2 regions of the Planococcus maritimus genome follow, and region 2 is predicted to be linked to the other one. Evidence: riboswitches for the same ligand, from Rfam matches in the RefSeq annotation. Region 2 holds a riboswitch; the other holds the start of a gene.
The links. Region 2 has a riboswitch for S-adenosylmethionine ahead of BBI11_RS05730 (methionine ABC transporter ATP-binding protein). Riboswitches for the same ligand answer to the same signal wherever they lie in the genome.

Region 1 (3,410 bases), 1.2 Mb from region 2:
GTTCTGAGCGCGAAGACTTCTTTTTTCTTAGCGGCCGCCGCATCCACCCGCTTTCCACCGATTTCCACGATGCCGCTCGTCGGATCTTCCAGAAAATTGATGCAGCGCAACAGCGTCGACTTCCCAGAACCGCTTGGCCCGAGGACCGCCACCACTTCGCCTTTTTCGACGGTTAAATCGATGCCTTTCAACACATGCTGGCGGTCGTAATATTTATGCAAGTTCTCTAATTTAATCATCAAGCAATCCCTCTTTCATATCTGCGTGCACGCTTCTCGATCTTCACCAATAAGCGCTCGACGGCAATGCACAAGATCCAATAGACGATCGAGACGGCGATATACACTTCAAAGAACGCCAAACCCCGGGAGCCGAGGATTTTTGCCTGCCCCATGATATCGATGACGCCGATGATGAACACGAGCGAAGTGTCTTTGATGGTGCTGATGAACATATTGCCAAGGTTCGGGATCGCTACCGTCAGAGCTTGCGGAAAGACGATCTTCAGCATCATCTGAACAGGCGTCATGCCAATCGCTTTGGCGGCTTCGAACTGCCCGCGGTCGACCGATTCGATTGCCGAACGGATCGTCTCGGATAGATACGCGCCCAAATTGATGGAAAAGGCCATCAGCGCATAGAATTCCGGGGCAATGCTATTGACATCCGCCGACTGAAGCCAGCCGTATTCGCTCTGAAGAAAATAAATGATTTTCGGAATCCCGTAAAACACCAGGTAAATCTGAACCAATAAAGGCGTCCCTCGGATAAAGGAGATATAGATCGACGTGATGACGCTCAGCACAGGCACTTTGTAGATTTTGATCAATGCCGCAGCCACGCCGATGAGTAAACTCAATAGCAGCGAGCCGACTGCGATGCCGATCGTAACCGGCAGCCTGGAGAGGATGGCGGGAAAGCTCTCGATTAAGAAATTCACATCCAGTAAGTTTTCCATTGTCTCTGTCCTTCCGCTAGCTTATTCAGGGATGTAGTCGCCGCCGGTCCATTTCTCGGACAGTTCGGACAAGGTGCCGTCTTCTTTCAGCTGTTTCAAGATCGGGTCAATCAAGGCCTTCAATTCCTGGCCTTTTTCTTCGTCTTTCAAGACGATTCCCATGTCGTCATTGACTAAGGATTGGCCGACAATCTCCACGCCGAGTTCATTTTTTTCCAGTACCGCGTTCATCATGATCGGGTCGTTGACGTATGCGTCGACACGGCCGTTCTGCACATCCTGCAGAATTTCCGACGGGTTACCGCTTTCGCTGTATTTCAATTCAATCGGCTCGGCGGCGGTTTCGTTATATTCCTCCAGCAATAAGGTGTAAGAATCGCCCGCCAACGCCCCGACCGCTTTGCCTTCCAAATCTTCAATCGTTTGGATGTCTTCGCGGCCTTCTTTTACTGCAATGACCGTTTCCGCTGCGAAATACGATTCATCGGTGAACAAATACTTTTCTTGGCGTTCCGGCGTTTTCGCCACTTGGTCGGCGATGGCCTGGATTTTATTCGACTCGAGTGCGAGGAACATGCTGTCCCACGGCACAGCGACATATTCGAACGTGTAGCCGTCCAATTGTTCATCGACGGCTTTCATCATGTCCACGTCGTAGCCCGTCAATTGGTTGGCGTCATCCGCGAAAGCGAAAGGCGGATAGTCATTTTGTGTCCCAACGCGTATCACTTGGTCTCCGTCAGCGTTTGCTGTCTCTCCCGACGAACAGCCGGCTAGTGCCCCGGCAAGCCCCACTAAGCAGGCGGTTGCGATTACGTAAGCATTTCTTTTCATGGTTCAAGCTCCTTTTTGAATGCGATTTTTTATGGTTTCAGTAGACTTCCTGGCCTTTTTCAAGCGCCCTTCCCGTTTTTGGATGCAAAAAAGCCTCTTTCAATAGGAAAGAGGCTTTGACCAATTTCTTATCTCTCAGAATGAATACATCCTGCAGGAATTAGCACCTCTCATGAACATGATGGTTGCTGGACGTCATAGGGCCTGTCCCTCAGTCTCTCTGGATAAGTTATTTAATTTTTTTAACATATTAACGATAGTATTTGAGATAGCCCTTGCTGTCAAACTCTTTTTGAAAATAAATCAAAATTCCGCATAAAAATTCAGGAGGAAATTGACAAAGCCTGCCGGATTGCATACCATCGATTTAATATTCCATTGCTGCCGGGCTTCGGGGCGGCATGTATCCAATACAAGAGCGGAGTGAACACAAGATGAGCGAAGAAACTGTTTTTGATGTCGCCATTGTCGGTGCCGGCACGATGGGCATGGCCGCCGGCGCCTTTTTGGCACAGCAAGGCAAGAAGACATTGGTGATCGATGCATTCGACCCACCCCATGCGAACGGCAGCCATCACGGAGACACACGATTGATCCGCCATGCCTACGGGGAAGGCAGGCATTACGTTAGGTTAGTGTTGCGCGCGCAGCAATTATGGGAAGACTTGGAGAAGCAGACCGGCTACAAGGTGTTCGACAAGACCGGGGTCATCGGACTCGGCCCGCAAGACTCCTCTTTTCTGCTCGAAAGCATCGCAGCCGCCAATAGCTACGGCTTGCCGCTCGAAATATTGAGCAGCGGCGCCATCCAGGAAAGGTGGCCTGGCTTCACTGTGCCCGAGCATTTCATCGGCTGCTTTGAGGAACAGGCAGGCGTGTTGTACAGCGAAAATGCCATCCGTGCTTACAAAAAACTGGCGCTTGAAAACGGCGTTCACTATGTGCCGAATACACCCGTCCAGCACATCGATATACAGGAAGGGGATCACGTGAAAATTTCTACCGCGCACGGTGTTTTCTATGCTGAAAAAGTGATCGTTACAGCTGGGGCTTGGGCGAAGAAACTGTTGCCGGACCTGCAATTGCCGATCCAACCGACGCGCAAAGCGGTCGGCTGGTTTGAAGCACCGGAGATGTACGATGCCGATCAATTTCCGGGGTTTTTTGTGGAAGGTCCCGAGATGATGTTCTACGGCTTCCCGAGCATCGACGGCGCTGGCGTAAAAGTCGGACGGTCGGACGGCGGGCAGCCAATCGACCCGGACGAACAAACCCAGAACTTCGGGCAATACGAATTGGATGAAGGCGACTTAAGAAGATTCTTGGACCTGTATATGCCGGAAGCGAGCGGAGAGTTGAAACAAGGCAAAACTTGTTTATACACTGTCTCGGACGACCATAACTTCATCATCGACCGCCATCCGGACAACGAGCGCGTCATTTTCGCCTGCGGCTTTACCGGCCACGGCTTTAAATTCGGCAGCGTCATGGGCGAAGTGTTGAGCCAATTGGCCACAGACGGCCACACCGAATTCGACATCGGCCCCTTCTCACTCAACCGTTTCAAACTATGAGCTAAAAAGAGTCTCTCCTTAATGATGAAGGAGAGACCCTTTTG
Region 2 (3,410 bases):
CACAAAATCCGCCTTCCGCAACACAACTAAAAGAAATCCAAGAGACAAGCGGCATCGAACTGAAAAAGTTTTTCAATACGAGCGGCAAGAAATACCGCGAACTGGAATTGAAGGAAAAACTACCGGAGATGACTGCAGACGAACAATACGAATTGCTCGCCTCAGACGGCATGCTGATCAAACGCCCGCTTGCTTGGGACGGAACACAAGCGACACTCGGCTTCAAAGAAGAAACCTATACAAATACCTGGGGCTAACAAGTCTGTCATCTTGTTTTTCATTCAGGGTTGTGGCAAACTAAAATTGAGTCAATTACATATTTGGAGGGGTTTGGATGAGCACACCACAAGAGCTTCGTTATTCAAAAGAACACGAATGGGTCAAAGTTGAAGATGGCAAAGCCACGATCGGCATTACTCATTTCGCGCAAGATGAACTTGGAGACATCGTATTTGTCGAGCTTCCGCAAGTCGGCGACGAGCTGAAAAAAGACGAGCCGTTTGGCAGCGTCGAATCCGTTAAAACGGTATCGGAATTGTATGCGCCAATCAGCGGGAAAATCGTCGAAGTCAATTCTGAGCTTGAAGACAGCCCGGAATTCGTCAACGAATCCCCTTACGAACAAGCGTGGATGGTCGTTGTGGAAGCCCCTTCCGAAGATGAGGTCAATGCCTTGATGTCAGCTGACGAATACAAAGAAATGACTAACGAGTAAGTTCCAGAAGCGCCTTTTTTTGGCGCTTTTTTTCATCTATCGTTTTCTGGGGGGATACGTATGGAGAAAGTAATAGTGGTTGAAGGGATTAGCGACAAAGCCCGCATCGCGCCATTGATTGCAGAACCCGTGACGATTCTTTGCACAAATGGTACAGTAAGTGCTACAAGACTCGAGGAGATGCTTTTGCCATTTGAAGGGCAGGATATCATCATCCTGGTCGATGCGGACGCTTCGGGCGATAAGCTGCGCAAGCTCATCAAGCGCGAGTTTCCTGAAGCGCGCCATTTCCATATCGACCGAAGTTATAAAGAGGTGGCGACGACGCCGCTGCGCAAGCTGATCGATGTGCTCATCGCAGCCGATGTACGGGTCTTAAATCCAGTAGCAGGGAATGACTAACATGAACGAATGGACACATAAAGAATGGCTGAAGGAAAAAAACACGCAGCCCGTTTCAGCATATTATTTGTATACGCCGATGTGCGGCACTTGCCAAGTGGCCAGTAAGATGCTCGGTGTGGTGGCGGAACTATTGCCGGACCTTCCGATGGGCAAAGCCAATTTGAATTATGTACAGGAAGTAGCGGAACTCTACGAAGTGGAAAGCGTGCCGTGTCTGTTGATTTCACAAGATGGCCAAGTGACGGATAAGGTCTATGCGTTTCAGTCAGTGCCTTATTTATACGAAAAATTAAAAACGGTTGACGAATACAGCCAGCCATGATAGATTTAATTTCTGAAATTAACTAAATAGCGTAGCTCTTATACAGAGAGGTGGAGGGAAGTGCCCGATGAAGCCCGGCAACCGTCATGAAAATGAAATGGTGCCAAGTCACTCAAAGTGAAAACTTTGAAAGATGAGAGAACGGTTTATTGTGTTTACACATGTGCCTTTCTGCTTATCTGAGCAGAAAGGCTTTTTTATTAGCAAAAGATTTAGGAGAGTGCCCAAACATGATTGAGTTAAAAGGATTAACAAAAGTGTTCGATACGGGAAAAGCGCGTTTAACGGCTGTCGACCATGTCGATTTAACGGTGCCATCCGGTGAAATTTTTGGCATTATCGGCTATAGCGGAGCAGGGAAAAGTACCTTGATCCGCCTGCTAAATGGCCTAGAACAGCCGAGCGAAGGATCCGTAGAAATCAATGGCCAAAACATCACGGCGATTTCAGGCCCGAAGCTCAGAAAAGCCCGTCAAAAGGTCAGCATGATCTTCCAGCATTTCAACTTGCTATGGTCACGCACCGTTCGTGAAAATATCGAATTCCCGCTGGAAATTGCCGGTGTAGGGAAGGAAGAGCGGCGCAAACGTTCTGCAGAGTTGATCGAATTGGTCGGCTTAGAAGGACGCGATAATGCATATCCGTCACAACTTTCCGGTGGGCAAAAGCAGCGCGTCGGCATCGCACGCGCACTGGCCAACGATCCAGAAGTTTTGCTTTGCGATGAAGCGACTTCAGCACTGGACCCACAAACGACCGATGCCATTTTGGATTTATTGGTCGACATTAACAAACGATTGGGCTTGACGATTGTGTTGATCACTCACGAAATGCACGTCATCCGGAAGATCTGCCACCGGGTGGCGGTCATGGAAGGCGGGCGCGTCGTCGAATTGGGCGAAGTGCTGCATGTCTTCCAGCATCCGAAAGAGAACATCACCAAAACTTTCGTCGCTCAGGTGACCGAGACGGAGGACTCAGCAGAAACCGTCCGCCATTTGCGCGAGCAATATCCGGAAGGCCAATTGGTCAAACTGATTTTCGTCGGAGACCAAGCAGAACAGCCAATCTTGACGCAGCTCATCCGGGAATATGCAGTGGAGGTCAATATCGTCCACGGCAATATCTCTCACACCCAGCGCGGGGCGTATGGTACGCTGATTCTTCAATTGAAAGGCTCTGCAGACGAAATAAGCAAAGCGATCGCTTTCCTCGGTGCACATGATGTACAGACGGAGGTGATGGGCAATGCTTGAGACTTTATTCCCGAACGTGGATTGGGCAGATATGTGGGAAGCGACACTTGAAACCATCTACATGACAGCGATGTCCACATTCTTCACTTTCGTCATAGGCTTGGTTCTAGGAATCGTTTTATTCCTGACCGCACCTAATCAATTATGGGCCAATAAAATCGTCAACTGGCTGACCGGCGCATTCGTCAATATCTTCCGGTCGATCCCTTTTATCATTTTGATCATCTTATTGATCCCGTTCACGAAATTCTTGATCGGCAGCATACGCGGACCGAACGCGGCGCTCCCGGCACTAATCATCGGAGCTGCTCCTTTTTACGCCCGAATGGTGCTCATCGCCTTGAAAGAAATTGATAAAGGCGTTATCGAGGCAGCCCGTTCGATGGGAGCGACAACGTGGACCATCATTCGCAAAGTATTGCTTCCTGAATCAAAACCGGCATTGATTTCCGGTATTACGGTAACAGCAATCGCTTTGGTTGGGTATACGGCAATGGCCGGCATTATCGGTGCTGGTGGCTTAGGAACACTAGCTTTCTTGGACGGTTTCCAAAGAAGCCGTGAGGACGTCACGTTGATGGCAACTATCGCGATTCTCGTCATTGTATTTATCGTCCAATTCATCGGCGATTATTTGACCGGAAAAGCAGACAAGCGCTAAAATCCGGATTGTCTTTAGATCATGAAAAAGATTGGGCTTTACAGTCCATGA

Region 1: linked by a shared signal. The riboswitch ahead of BBI11_RS15880 (transporter substrate-binding domain-containing protein) and the one ahead of BBI11_RS05730 (methionine ABC transporter ATP-binding protein) in region 2 are both predicted to bind S-adenosylmethionine.

The regions. Positions count from the first base shown of each region.
Region 1 covers NZ_CP016538.2:3,209,321-3,212,730, forward strand. Annotated here, with positions in the region: gene BBI11_RS15870 (amino acid ABC transporter ATP-binding protein) at 1-239, opposite strand, end outside; gene BBI11_RS15875 (amino acid ABC transporter permease) at 239-958, opposite strand; gene BBI11_RS15880 (transporter substrate-binding domain-containing protein) at 980-1,792, opposite strand; SAM riboswitch class I at 1,918-2,023, opposite strand; gene solA (N-methyl-L-tryptophan oxidase) at 2,227-3,366, shown strand.
Region 2 covers NZ_CP016538.2:1,145,543-1,148,952, forward strand. Annotated here, with positions in the region: gene BBI11_RS05710 (arsenate reductase family protein) at 1-257, shown strand, start outside; gene gcvH (glycine cleavage system protein GcvH) at 335-715, shown strand; gene BBI11_RS05720 (ribonuclease M5) at 776-1,117, shown strand; gene BBI11_RS05725 (thioredoxin family protein) at 1,119-1,442, shown strand; SAM riboswitch class I at 1,478-1,582, shown strand; gene BBI11_RS05730 (methionine ABC transporter ATP-binding protein) at 1,673-2,698, shown strand; gene BBI11_RS05735 (methionine ABC transporter permease) at 2,691-3,359, shown strand.